3 regions of the Enterococcus sp. DIV0756 genome follow, and region 2 is predicted to be linked to each of the others. Evidence: riboswitches for the same ligand, from Rfam matches in the RefSeq annotation. Region 2 holds a riboswitch; each other region holds the start of a gene.
The links. Region 2 has a riboswitch for magnesium ahead of mgtA (magnesium-translocating P-type ATPase). Riboswitches for the same ligand answer to the same signal wherever they lie in the genome.
Positions count from the first base shown of each region.

Region 1 (4,926 bases), on a different contig from region 2:
TTAACGGATACCATTTCCTTTGAGTTCAATTTCTTTGAATGTTCGCTTTAAATCATTTTCTACTTCCTCAATATCAAAAACCTGTTGGCTGTTCTTATTTTTGTATAAATAATAATCCAAGCTTAACGCACTAGGCAACGTAAGAAAGCCAATCGATTCATTTGCCAGAAGTTCCTTTTCTATTGCATGAATCACAAAAATTGCCTTTTTCTCATTCAACCATTTATGAATCCCTAAACTATCATGGCAATAAAGGTATTCAGGATCAATATTAAAATATTCAGCTGTCCTTTGAGTTAACTGTTGATGCCCCACATGATCGGTCAAAATGATAAAAGGAAATTTTTCTAGATCCTCTGCTGCCGCCTGTCTCAATTCATTCGTTACCAGTGATTGATTAGCCGCCAGTAACATTTTCGAACGAATTAGTGAACAGCGCTCAAATTGTGGATCATCCATCAGGCAACTAGTTATTACTAAGTCAATTTCCTTATGCTTAAGTTGCTTCAGTAACTCTAAAGGAGCGTCATTGACATAGTTGATCGTATAGCTGTCATTGCAGCACCCACACTCTCCTGCTTCAAATATTAAAACTGATTCGCTAATCCCCACCCTAAAAGAAGGACGATCAATCATTTGATAAAGAGGGAAATGGATTTTTTTTGCTTCCTCAATGATTCGCTTCACAAAAGGGAGAATCCTCTGTCCTTCTTCACTCAAAACTAGTTTCTTTCCGTGACGCGTAAATAAATCATAGCCTAGCTCGTTTTCCAGGCTTTTAAGGGCTGAGCTCAGAGAAGAGATTCCAATAAACAACTCTTTCGAAGCTTTTGAGAGGCTATTGTATTTTGCAATGACGTAGAAGTACTCTAATTTCTCAATCGACATTTCTTTCACATCCCAACAGTAAATTTTAGGCCAACCTAATTTTGCTCTTTTAAACGACTATTAGGCAAGGAAAAACATTAAATAACAAGTATTCTTTAACAGTGGTTAACTATTTTGAGGCTCTTAGCACCAAACAAAAATAGACGGAGGCCTCTCTTAATAAATTGGAAAGCATTTCTATAAAAAGCGTAATGATAATAAAAAGCTTTATTAGTAAGGACTACAGTCTTTCATATAGTGATTGTTGTCTGAGTAACAATTGATTTATCATCCTTCACGAGTATGATGAGTTTGCACAATAAAATATAATCATATTAGGTGAGGTTACTCTGAAGAACACAGGTTATCGCTCGGAAATGTCGAGAGACAGTAACGAGTAAAGCAGGGATTGTCGAATTAAGGCTTTCCCAAGATAACTAGAAGATCCTTTTCTTACGTCTCAGAAAGCCAAAGCTCAATTAACGTGATTTCCTTATAAACTTGTCTATTTATTCGGTGACCTCCTTAATATGATTATTTAGGAGGTTTTTTACATTGAAAGTTTTCAACGCTTCATCAAAGCAAAACAATCAGCTTACAAGAATTATCGGAAATATCACCTTCCTATTTATCTTAGCTCTTTTTGCTTTCATACTGATTTTCTCGCTGATGAAAATGAACCGCCCGCTTCAAACGTTACCCTCGGAAGAATTTTTATCGACGGTGAATAAACATAAGGACTTTTTATCCGTCACAAATCTTGGTTATTTTTCCATTCGAACGATGTTTCGAATGATTGTCGGAATGGTTTGGTCTTTCTTATTTTCCTTTGTTTTTGGACTTTTAGCAGTGAAATATAAGACTGCCAGAAGAATTATTCTACCGTTAGTTAATTTTCTTGAATCCGTGCCTTTATTAGGCTTTCTAACTTTTACAACTGCTTGGCTGCTGGGGTTATTCCCAGGAAATGTGTTGGGTGCTGAATGTGTTGCCATCTTCGCAATTTTTACTGGTCAAGCATGGAACATTATGTTGACACTCTACCAAATCATGGAAGTTATCCCTTCGGATCTGTCCAATGTTACTGAGCAATTCAAATACAACCCTTGGGAAAAATTTTGGCGGCTTGAATTTGTATATGCGATCCCGGGTTTGCTTTGGAATGTGATTATTTCTCAAACGGCGGCTTGGTTTGCATTAGTAGCTAGTGAACAAGCTTCTGTAGCTCTACCAAAGGATACGACTCTTTTTTTACCGGGAATTGGTTCATATATTCAAGTGGCATTGAACCGTGCCGACTTCAAGGCTTGTTTGTGGGCTGTTCTAGCGTTGCTACTGAATGTGGTAATCCTAAATTTCTTAGTATTTCAACCGCTGGTTCGGGCAACTTATTACTTCAAATATGAGACAGACGTTGAAAGTACAACACCGCCAAAATCAATCGTTTATCAACTGTTAAAAAATGCATCATTAACGAAACAGTTTTCAAAGGGTTTTGCAAGTTTCAGCAGATTTTGGATCTACGATATACCAAAAATTTGGTATTTCTTAAAATTGGATCATCTGTATCGATTAGTGTCGAAATTACGGAATTTTTTTAAAACCTTATGGTATGTCAGTCTAGCGTTTGTGGTAATCATTTGTTCGATCAAGCTCTATCATTTCTTACCTCATCAAGATTTCAGCATGATTCCTAGATTAACGCTCTATACCACTTTAAGAGTGACATTGGCAATGATTGTTGCCGGAGTCATCTTTACACCCTTAGCCATTTGGGTCGCTAGTGATAATCGCCGGTTAAATATTGTTCAACCCATCGGTCAAATTTTGGGCTCAATTCCTTCGAATGTTTATACACCCTTTGTCGTTCTTGTTATTGGTATGGGTTTTAACAAGTTACAATGGTGGATTCTGCCGCTTATTATGGTTGGGTGTCAATGGTATTACTTCTTTAATGTAATCGCCGGTTATTTAGCAATTCCTGATGACATACGAGACGTGACGAAACTATTTAAACTGTCTAAATGGCAATGGTGGACCAAATACCTAATTCCTTCGATTCTGCCTTATCTAATTACAGCGATTATTAATGCTGCTGGTGCAGCTTGGAATGCAGACATTGCCGCTGAAAGTATTCAATGGGGTAAACAAACAATCAATGTCACAGGCTTAGGTCAATATATTTCAGTGAATGATGGAATAAAAGATAAATCCGCTTTGGGTACATTAGCGATGTGCTTTATGGTAGGACTTTGTATCGCTTTTATTTGGCAACCGCTATATCGAGTAGCTAAAGAAAAATTTCACTATTAGTAGTTTTACCCCATTATTTTTTTAGCATGCAAACGAAAGGAGAAGTATGATCGACTCGTTCGATTATGCAAAAATAGACAATGGAAAACACAGAATTATTAAACGTAAAAGCAGTCTGCAAGGAATTTGAAATTGAAGGGCATAAAGACCATTTGAAAGTACTTGAAAATATCGACTTAACAGTTAAAACAAATGAATTTTTGAGCATTATCGGTCAGTCTGGAACAGGAAAATCGACTCTATTAAGAAGTATTGCCGGACTTCTTCGACCAACCACAGGAGAAATTACGTTTGAGAATAAAACGATCACTGAACCAGATGCCAACATTAGTATGGTTTTTCAACACTTCGCTCTTTTTCCTTGGCTAACGGTAGAAAAAAATATCAGCTTTGGTCTGGAAAATCGTGTAGGGCTTTCTCGTGAACAAATCAAAAAAAGAGTCAATAATCTCATCGAAATGATCGGCTTAACAGGATTTGAAAAGGCCTATCCTAGAGAACTATCTGGTGGGATGAAGCAGCGTGTCGGGTTTGCCCGTGCCTTAGCGATTGAACCTAGCTTGTTGTTATTAGACGAACCTTTTTCAGCTTTAGATATCGTAACAGCTAGTCAACTGTCCAACGATTTATTAGACATTTGGTTGAACAATCAAATTGCTACCAAATCAATCGTCATGATCACTCACGATGTCCAACAAGCCGTTCAACTATCCGACCGTGTCGTTTTGATGGACTCCAATCCTGGACGTGTAGCGAAAATTTATCGAATCGATGTTCCAAGAAGCGAACGCTCCCCTAAAACAATCATTAACATTGTGGATCGCATTACAAAAGAAATGATCCGTCGCATGCAAGTATAAAAAATAGACATCCGCGCAAATTTGCACGGGTGTCTATTTTTTTATGAAGATACTCACGACAGCTCATCACGCAACGCTTCAATAATATTTTCCTTCTTAATCTTATCTATTGCATAAAGCATAGTGAGTGACACAATCAAAAATACACCCGTTACACTGATCAAAATGCTTCTCCAAGGGAAATGATAACTGATCTCTGCTCCTCCCTTAACCATTGCTCTATAGATTAGCCAAGAAATCATTCCTGCAGTTGGAATGCCTAATAACAGCGAGCGAGACCCATAAAAGAAACACTCAAAGATCATCATTTTATTAAAATCCTTATCTGCCATACCCACAGAACGCAACATTGCAAGTTCTCGCCGCCGGAGTTTAATATTCGTAGAAATCGTTGTGAAGACATTGGCGATGGCGATCAAGGAAATCATCGCTACAAACACGTAACTGAAAAGATTCACAACGAAGATCGTATTACGATTCTGATCAAAAATCTCATGGACATTATACAACTCGTAGGGAACTGTAATCCCTTCATTTTGAATGATCTTCTTCATTTCTGCCGTTGAATGTCCCGCATCTTTGGATTGAAAAGTTAACCCTAAAGTCTGATTGATGTCAGAAGGAGTAAAGTTTCTCTTCATTCGATAAGGTGCGATCAGCATAAAGACATAAGCCTGCTTTTCTGAAACTTGACGAGGTAAGGTATCCATCGGATAGGTATCAACAAACCTAACTTGTATCTTTCGCAAATCATTCAGAGAGGTCTGATCTTTAATTTGTGGCTTCAAAAGCAGTTCCAGCGAGTCTTTGGCAAAGAGATCAATCAGTTCATTTTTTCTCACCGATTTTCCGATTCGTTGTTTTGCGACAGCAAGTACTTTCCCAT
Region 1 is NZ_JBIOLF010000002.1:209,799-214,724, forward strand. Features, by position in the region: gene IGI44_RS17405 (LysR family transcriptional regulator) at 1-888, opposite strand; M-box (ykoK) riboswitch at 1,192-1,361, shown strand; gene IGI44_RS17410 (ABC transporter permease subunit) at 1,423-3,180, shown strand; gene IGI44_RS17415 (ABC transporter ATP-binding protein) at 3,261-4,040, shown strand; gene IGI44_RS17420 (ABC transporter permease) at 4,094-4,926, opposite strand, start outside.
Region 1: it holds a riboswitch for magnesium, as region 2 does, so the genes downstream of both, IGI44_RS17410 (ABC transporter permease subunit) here and mgtA (magnesium-translocating P-type ATPase) in region 2, are expected to answer to the same signal.

Region 2 (4,926 bases):
AATCAGTGTAGGTGTAAAAGGATATGAATACGATTTTGTAAAACAATTAGCAGAAGATAAATTAAATCCAGACTATATTACGATTGATATCGCTCATGGTCATTCAGATCCTGTAATCAATATGATCAAGCATATCAAAAAGTATTTGCCGGAAACATTCGTTATTGCCGGAAATGTAGGTACTCCTGAGGCTGTTCGTGAATTGGAAAATGCGGGAGCAGATGCTACAAAACTTGGAATCGGACCCGGAAAAGTTTGTATTACGAAAATCAAAACTGGTTTTGGAACCGGTGGCTGGCAGTTGGCGGCATTAAGTTGGTGTGCTAAAGCAGCGCGTAAACCAATTATTGCCGACGGTGGAATTCGAACGCATGGCGATGTAGCAAAATCGATTCGTTTCGGTGCAACAATGGTGATGATTGGTTCATTGTTTGCTGGTCATGAGGAATCTCCTGGCGAAACGAAAGTAGAAGATGGTGTTGTTTACAAAGAATACTTTGGTAGTGCTTCAGAGTTTCAAAAAGGGGAGAAGAAAAATGTTGAAGGTAAGAAAATTTGGATCCCTTATAAAGGTTCTTTAAAAGACACTTTAGTTGAGATGCAACAAGACTTACAATCATCCATTTCTTACGCTGGCGGAAATGATCTAGAAGCTTTGCAGAAGGTAGATTATGTGGTTGTGAAGAACTCAATTTTCAACGGTGATACGATTTAACTATTTTTAGAAAACTTTTAAAAGATTATCCTGTTTTTTGAAACTAAACAAATTAATTCAAAATGAACGATTACAATAGTAGGTAATCGTTCATTTTTTTTGTTCGCTCGAATGATATGTTTTTAAAGATCGATTGACAGTGGTGGATGATTGGGTTAGTTTTAAGTCATCCAATGGTAAGTGAGGAAAGATTATGTGGCAATTAGCAAATACAAAATCCACACCAATTTATCAACAAATTATCGAACAGATTATTTCCTATATTCAAGATGGTACGTTGCAGCCAGGAGATAAATTACCCGCGGAACGAAAATTAGCAGAATATTATCAAGTGAATCGTTCCACCGTGGTTCATGCATTAGAAGAACTAGTCAGTTTGGGCTGGGTCATTCGTAGGCAAGGCAGCGGCACCCTCGTCAATGAGGGGAACTGGGGGCGAAGTACCCATCCACGAGTAGATTGGCGTAGTTTATTTACTCAAGAAACCCATCCTAAAGAACCCTTTTTGGAAAGGGCTCAGCGGTTATTGAAGGAGCCAGATATCATCGATCTATATTCTGGAGAACTACCACTAAGTATGATCCCCGACTTCCGTTTTCCATCTTATACATGGGAAGAATTATTGTTAGAAGAAAAAAAGCAAAGTTCGTTAGGGTACCGCCCTTTACAACAAGTTATTTGTAAACGAATCAAATTAGAACAAAAAATTGACGTTTCGTCCGATCAAGTACTAATCACCTCTGGTGGTCAGCAGGCCATGTTTTTATTATTACAAGTGATGTTGCAAAGTGGTGATAGTGTTGCAATTGAAGATCCTTCATTTTTGTATTCATTACCAATTTTTGCCAGTGCTGGAGTACGGTTGTACGGTGTTGAAATGGACAAAGAGGGAATGAGAATTGATAAATTAGAGCAATTGATTTTGACAAAAAAAATTAAGTTAATCATTCTGAATCCAACTTTTCAAAATCCTACTGGAACGACGATGTCAGAAAGACGCAGAAATGAATTAATCGAACTCAGTCTCAAATACCAGCTGCCGATCGTAGAAGATGAAGTGTTTAGCGAAATGAATTTCAAAAAAATTCCACCATCTTTAAAAGAACTTGCACCACACCAGGTGATTCACCTAGGTTCCCTTTCAAAAATATTTGGTTCTTCGATCAAGATTGGATGGATTGTCGCAGATCAGAAGCTAATTCAACGCTTATCTGATGCTAAACAAATGATGGATTTCTCAATCAGCATTTTTCCTCAAGTAATCGCACATACGGCATTAACAGATCCATTATTTGAACAAAATCAGGCAGAATTAGTTGTTGCTTTAAAGCAGAAAGCCCAGGCTTTTATTGATCAGTCAAAAATTATCGCGGGTGATTGGAGTATTTCAAAGATTGAAGGCGGCATATATGTATATCTGACATGGCGACACCAACATTTAACGCGAAAAGATTGGGAGATTTTTTTACAGGAAAAATTATTGATCGCGCCCTCATTTCTTTTTAGTAATGATACAATGTCAATGAGAGTAAATTATACTCGCATGTCTAAAAAGACGAGACAAGAGTTTTTTATCAAATTGCAAGCAATCTCAAAGGAATTAAGGAGGAGTTAGATGGAAGCGCTAGAAGTAATGAATCAACATCGGACGTATCGGAACTTTGATGAAACGTATCAATTATCAGAAGAGGAGCTGCAAAAAATTTTACAAGCTAGCCGGCAAGCTCCAAGCTGGATGAACGGCCAAATGTACAGCATTATTGTTGTTAAGGATCGGGGGATTCGTGAACAACTAGTAGCAATGAATCCTGGAAACCCTCATGTACTGAATAGTTCCGTTTTTCTAGTATTTGTAGCAGATTTGAAACGAACACAAAAAGTTGCTGAACACTATGGGGTTGAGTATCGAATCAATGAAGGATTTGACCCAGTAATCACGGCTGTCACCGATGCAGCTTTAGCATTAGAAAATGCCGTGATCGCGACTGAGGCATTAGGTTTAGGCTCTGTAGTTGTTGGGACAATTCGCAAAGATATTGCTGAGGTCAGCGAATTATTAAAGCTGCCTGATTATGTATTGCCAGTTGCTGGTTTGAGTATTGGAAAGCCGAATGTGGAAATGCAGGTAAAACCTAGATTACCAGAACAAGCCGTCATCCATTATGATACCTATAAAGATTACGATTATTCTTTAATTGAAACGTATGATGAGACCATGGAGAAATTTGCTGAAGCTCGGGAAACAAAGCTATGGAGTAAAAAGTTTGCCGACTATTTTAGTAACACTCCGAATAAAAAGGTGGATGAGTTTCTGAAAATTAACAAATTTTTCGGTGTTAAGTTTGACACTGATAGGTAAGTACCTTATAGTAAGGATGAAAATTAAATTAATTGTTAGGTGAGGCTCCTATATGGACACAGGCTACTGCCCAAAAATGTCGAGAGACGCCAATGGGTATAACAGGGATCATCGTGAAGGTGATTCATAATGTAGCTGACAAATCTGTCTACGCCCTATAGTGCTAAAGCTCGACGATGAACATGAATGAAACTTTTGCGCGTGCTCATTTTCGAGTGCGCGCTTTATTTGTGTGTCCAAGTCAGTGTCTATTAGTTAAATGGAAAGGATGTGAGGGAGATGGATCATGACGATAGTCGACCGAAAAGTAACTACTCGAGGGCGACTGAGGTTGGCCTGAATTTTAGGAGGAACCATTATGATGAACAAAAAAAACCTTCTTGCTCGCAAAGTCAACAAGGATCAAGAATTGAAAAAATTAGCGATTCTGTCTGATCGCGATCTTTTTCTTAATCTGCGAACTTCTTTACAAGGATTATCTGAAGAGGATGCGCAAAGCCGTTTGGAAGAGTACGGTCCAAACGAAGTTTCGGCGCAAAAACCAACGCCAGGATTTTTATTATTTTTACAAGCATTTAACGATCCTTTCGTTTATGTCTTGGCCGCATTAGCAATTGTTTCCTTATTAACAAACGATATAGAAGCAGCTGTGGTTATGTCGATTATGATTTTGGCAAGTGTTTTAATAACTTTTATTCAAGAATATCGTTCGCAAAAGGCGAGCATTGAATTAAAAGAAATGATTGAGAATACTGCTGCCATCACACGTAATGGAGAGACAAAAGAAATTCCGATGGATGAAGTAGTACCAGGTGACATTTTAACGTTAGCAACCGGCGATATGATTCCGGCGGATGCCGTTTTGATTTGGACAAAAGATCTTTTTGTCAACCAATCATCGCTAACAGGAGAATCGATGCCTGTTGAAAAATATCTCGCAAAAGACAAAGATTTAACAGAGGAAACAACGGCTTTGGATTTAACCAATTTGGTATTTATGGGAACCGATGTTTTAAGCGGTCAAGGAAAAGCAATTATTTTAAAAACCGGTCAACAAACATTTTTCGGTGATATTGCCAAAAATGCGACGTCAAAACGTGGAAAAACTTCTTTTGACATAGGCTTAACTAAAGTAAGCAAAATGTTACTGAGGATGGTAATGATTTTATTTCCGTTAGTGTTCTTGATCAACGGACTAACGAAAGGGGATTGGAGTAGCGCCTTTTTCTTTGCAATTGCTGTAGCTGTTGGACTTACACCAGAAATGTTGCCGATGATTGTGAGCTCTAACTTAGCTAAAGGAGCCTTAACGTTATCGAAACACAAAGTCATTGTGAAAGAATTAGCCTCAATCCAAAATTTAGGCAGCATGGATGTTTTATGTACAGATAAAACTGGGACGATTACGGAGGATCGGGTAGTTTTAGTTCAACATCTCGACCCATTAGGAAATGAAAATGAACAAGTGCTAGATCTAGCATTTATGAATTCTACGTATCAAACGGGTTGGAAAAATTTGATGGATATTGCCGTTATTAATTATTTTGAAGAACAAGATCGTCACCTGCCTTATCAAATAGTTCAAAAAATTGATGAAATACCTTTTGATTTTTCTCGCCGGCGCTTGACAGTGGTGATGAAAACAGATGATCATCAATTGATGATCACTAAGGGTGCGGTTGAAGAAATGGCAGCAATTTGTAAGTATGTTGAGATTAACGGGGAAATTTTAGAATTAACTTCGGAAATTCGACAAAAGCTGCAAGCTGTGAATGAAAAAATGAATCGTCAAGGCATGCGGGTTATTACCGTAGCTGTTCGACGAGATGCTCATGATGAAGCAATCTATTCC
Region 2 is NZ_JBIOLF010000001.1:1,821,579-1,826,504, reverse strand. Features, by position in the region: gene guaC (GMP reductase) at 1-715, shown strand, start outside; gene IGI44_RS08860 (PLP-dependent aminotransferase family protein) at 909-2,330, shown strand; gene IGI44_RS08855 (nitroreductase family protein) at 2,331-3,074, shown strand; M-box (ykoK) riboswitch at 3,099-3,263, shown strand; gene mgtA (magnesium-translocating P-type ATPase) at 3,436-4,926, shown strand, end outside.

Region 3 (4,926 bases), 1.3 Mb from region 2:
AACGTGGTAAAAGATCGGATTGGTAATCGGCATTCAAAATATTGATCAAATAATAATCATTGGTATTGGCAGGCAGCAATTCTTTGAAGGTAGTAATAAAAAGATCAATCGGCTCATCGGCTTGCGGTTGAAACACAATATCGATGAAGCTGAGATTACTCAAGAATTTGACGACCTGTTGCAGATAAAGGTAGTTTGGGATCGCTACTATGCCTACCTGAACCTTTTCGTCGGTCACGGTAAAGTGGGGCAAAAGACTTAAACATAAGGTTTTTGAAATAGACGCATCAACCGTGGCTAACCATTCCAATTGCTTGCGTCGGCTTAATTTGCGAACTGTTTTGCGGATTGCCGGGTAAAGCTGTGTATACAGTTCAGACTGAAGAAATTGCTCCTTATTGCCAGTCTCAAAAAGTAAAGGAATTTCATTTTTCTGGATCGAATAGTTCAAGAATGTTCGGGCGATATTATCTAGTAACAGTTTTTCTTCCTGTTCGTTTAACGTGTCTTGGAGCAGTTCTTTTGAGCAATAACGATGAAAGGCATCAATGGCTAAACACAATGGATCGCGTTCTTCGATATTTTTGGCGTAATAGAGCATTAAAGGGTTTAGAATCTGACCATCGTTTTTGACGCAATACGGATAATAATAAAATAAATAATTCAAAAATTCGATATTTCGTCGTATTTGGATACGCGAATCCAAGAGGCCGGAAAAATAGTGTTCTAACAGCGGCTTTGTCTGAGAGAACAACAGGTCTTCAAAGGGGGCCTCGCCCAAGTAATTTTTTTGCTCATTTCGCAACCGATTGACACAAAGCATCAAACGGGCTAATTTTGGATGAAGGTGCGAAGGCAGTAATGAATGTATCTCATTCAACAAGGCCTCTTCCTTTTCAAAAGAAAGTGGGCTGAAGTTGATATCTTCTCCCAATGAGGCTGCCCATAATGTTTTGATGTAGACTAAGCGAATAACCGCTTCACGGCCTGTCAGTTCCATTTTAGAAAAATTGATCCGAATATTGCACTTCGCGAGATGATCCATTAGGGGATGTAAGCGCCGTAAAATCGTTGATTCACTCACAAAAATTTCTTTACTAAAATCCTTCAAATTTTTCTCGGGATAGAACAAAGAGGTCAATAAAAAACGATAAGGAATGGAATTTTTTACCTGCTCAATTAAGAAGGTATTGGACCTGCTTGAGTCGCTCTCCCAATAGACTTTTGAAGGTTCAATCAATAGCGGTGCTTCATTTAATTTTCTTAATGAGTCATCTAGCTCTTGAAGCATCTGAAGAAATGGCGGATAGCTGGAGTTGAATTTTTGACTAAGTGTATGTACGGAGTATTCACCCGCAGGATAATCCTCCATTTGTTTAAAAAAATGCACTTTTTTTCGTTGCTGATTCGTCATAAAAAGATCTCTGTACATAAAAGCCACTCCTTTCTATTGAATTTCTTAAAAGTTGAAGATAGCAGTAAAAAATTATCATGGGTGTTTAAATATAAGTTAAATTAATTTTAGCATGGATGAAACTTCGTCTTTATTTTAGAAAGATTCGAATGATTTGAATATTCGGAAAATCTGACTGTTAAGATACAATGAACTGCTTTTCTTTAAAAATAATCTTTTTTTCTTGGGAACGGAGGGCGTTTTATCTTTAATGTTCGTTTTTTTCAAAAAAATGAAATGTTGTAAAATTTTTGGAATCACTAATTATTCTAGAATGAATGGAAATAATTAGTTCCCTGTAATTATTAGATAAAATACGGGTTTTATAAAAAACTAAAGTTATTTTTAACAACTTTTTATAGAACCTATTGACAATGTTCGTTTATTTTGTTAGATTTTGAAAAGAAAAATAGAATATGATTTGTTAGGTGAGGCTCCTATGCAAACATAGGCTACTGCCCAAAAATGTCGAGAGACGCCAATGGGTAGAACAGGAATTGTCGAATACAAGGCTTTTCTTAAGGTAGCTAAGATGTTTGTCTTTACGTTGTATAGTGCCAAAACTCAACGACTAGATCGACAAGAGTATTTGTCTTTTATTTAAGATGGATTTTTTACGGCCTTTCGCTGAGTTTTTTAAAGCGAAAGGCCTTTTTTTGCGAGTCCAACTTTTTGCAGTTGCCAGTTTTACTTTCTACTTTAGTAGATTAGTAAAATGGTATGCGTACGAAAATCTGTTGAATTTTTACGTTAGAAAAAATCCATACTGTGATTATGAGCTAGCTTTATAAGCATAAGTAGTTGTTTAGCACGATTAATTCCTAAATAGGAGCTAGCTGCCAACAGTTTCTGCTAAAAAAGTTCAGTCGTAGTTTTGATCTTATACGTGAGAAATGAATTCCTCAACAGTTGCTAATCATCAACAACCATCTATTTTATTTTTCAATCAAAAACAAAGGAGGAATCATCATGGTAAAACAGTGTTTATGTTAGTGAGATGGAACAGTCTATTTTATCGGGAAGCATTGATGCTTCGGAATCGAGTGTTGAAGGAAAGCGCGGGAAAACCGTATTTATTTGAAGCACCGATTGAAGAAAAGCAGGATATTCATTTGGTCGTGCGATATGGAGAGGAAGTAGTAGGAACGTTGTTGCTGCATCCTGTAACATCCTCATTCGTTCAGATTAAACAAGTTGCAATTGACCCGCTAGCGCAGGGCAAACACTTGGGGAAAAAAATGATGATCTATGCGGAGGAAATCGCTCATCGATGCGGCTTTTCGACTATTTTTTTGACAGGCAGGAAACAAGCTTGGGGCTTTTATGACAAGCTGGCTTATCAAGAATTGCCTTACGAATATCAAGAAGACCAATTGATTTTGAAAGTGTTTAAGAAAGACATTCGACAACCCTTGAGTCGAATAAATACAAAGGAGATGAAAACAAATGGACGACAGTAGTTCGCGAAGATCGGGTTTATGGATAAATGAAGAATGGAGCATCGGCAAATTATTCTTGTCTATTTGTTTTTAGCTCCTTCTTCTCTCCGTGAGCCCACATTAGGAGGCAATAAAAATGAAAACATTCGGAAACATTCTTATCTATCTGATGATTGGGATAGGATTATGGCGAATTTTTTTTGGAGAGAAGGTAAGAACAGTGGAAAAAGTAACTAAGAATACTCAAAAAGTAAATTATGATCTGTTTGCTAGAAAAACAGCAGAACATGTTTTTGAAACATTTCATACATCAAAAAAAGGCTTATCGGAAGAACAAGCCGATATTGCCAGAGAACAATATGGAGACAATACAATCTCATATGGCAAAAAGACGCCATTCATTTTGGAAGTGCTAAAAGCATACATTACACCATTTACATTGGTACTGATCGGCTTAGGGTTAACGTCATTTACAACGGATGTAGTAATCGCTGCTCCAGCAGACCGGGATTATTTTGGCAGTGCAATTATTTTTACGATGGTCATGATTAGCGGAACGATGACATTGATCCAATCGGTTCGTTCAAATCAAGCCGCTGAAAAATTAAAATCTTTAGTGAAAGTCACAGCGACGGTGCGACGAAAAAATCAATTCCTTGAGCTTCCGATTGAGGAAATCGTCTGTGGTGATGTGGTAAAACTTTCTGCTGGGGATATGATTCCAGCGGATGTCCGTTTAACGGTCACAAAGGATTTATTTGTTTCTCAATCGGCTTTGACTGGAGAAAGCTATCCGGTTGAAAAAAAAGCAGAGAGCAATGTTGTCACACAAGATTCTGAGACTAGCTATGAAAACATGGTCTTCATGGGAAGCAATGTCATTAGCGGAAGCGCGGAAGGGGTCGTGATCGCAACTGGAAATCGCACGCTTTTTGGCGATGTAGCAAAATCCTTGAGTACCAAGCCCGATTTGACGAATTTTGAAGTGGGAATCAAGAAGACTTCGTATATCTTCATCAAATTTATGGCGCTAATGGCACCTACAGTCATTGTAATCAATGGCTTGACCAAAGGCGATTGGATGGAAGCCTTCTTGTTCGGCTTATCGGTTGCTGTAGGATTGACACCTGAAATGCTGCCAATGATTGTTACTACAAATTTAGTCAAAGGCGCATCGGGAATGGCTAAAAAAGGCACTGTTATTAAAAATATCAATTCGATTCAAAATTTTGGTGCCGTTGATGTGCTTTGTACCGATAAAACAGGGACATTGACTCAAGATAAAATTATTTTGGAGTACCATTTAGATTGTGACGGCACAGAAGATCCACGCGTGTTACGTCATGCCTACTTAAATAGCTATTATCAAACTGGTTTGAAAAATTTAATGGATGTCGCCATTATTGACGCCGCACAAAATGAGTTGGATACAAGTACCATCAATTATCAAAAGGTTGATGAGATTCCCTTTGATTTTGACCGTCGCAGGATGAGTGTTGTTGTCGCGGATAATGATGGCAAAACCCAAATGATCACCAAAGGCGCGATTGAAGAGATGCTGCGAATCTCCAGCTTCGTCGATTTTAAAGGAAAGGTCACACCATTAACGGAAGAGGCCAAGCAAGAGGTTCTAGAAAAAGTAAAGGAACTAAACAGCGATGGCTTGCGGGTACTTGGGGTGGCACAAAAAACCAACCCCAGCGTCGTTGGTGAATTCTCTGTATCGGATGAGTCAGAAATGGTTCTAATTGGTTACTTGGCCTTTTTAGATCCGCCAAAGGAAACCACGAAGCAAGCGTTAGAAACACTGAAGACCCATGGTGTGGGCGTCAAAGTACTGACAGGCGACAATGCGCTAGTGACGAAATCGGTCTGCAAACAGGTTGGTTTGGAATCGGAAGAATTAGTTACTGGTGAACAAATCGCCAATCTAAACGATCCGCAATTAGCGGATGTCGTAGAAAAATACAATATCTTTGTCAAATTGAATCCGCAGCAAAAACAACGAATTACGCATGCATTAAAAGAAAACGG
Region 3 is NZ_JBIOLF010000001.1:492,867-497,792, forward strand. Features, by position in the region: gene IGI44_RS02420 (helix-turn-helix domain-containing protein) at 1-1,432, opposite strand, end outside; M-box (ykoK) riboswitch at 1,867-2,036, shown strand; gene IGI44_RS02425 (GNAT family N-acetyltransferase) at 2,482-2,913, shown strand; gene mgtA (magnesium-translocating P-type ATPase) at 3,113-4,926, shown strand, end outside.
Region 3: it holds a riboswitch for magnesium, as region 2 does, so the genes downstream of both, IGI44_RS02425 (GNAT family N-acetyltransferase) here and mgtA (magnesium-translocating P-type ATPase) in region 2, are expected to answer to the same signal.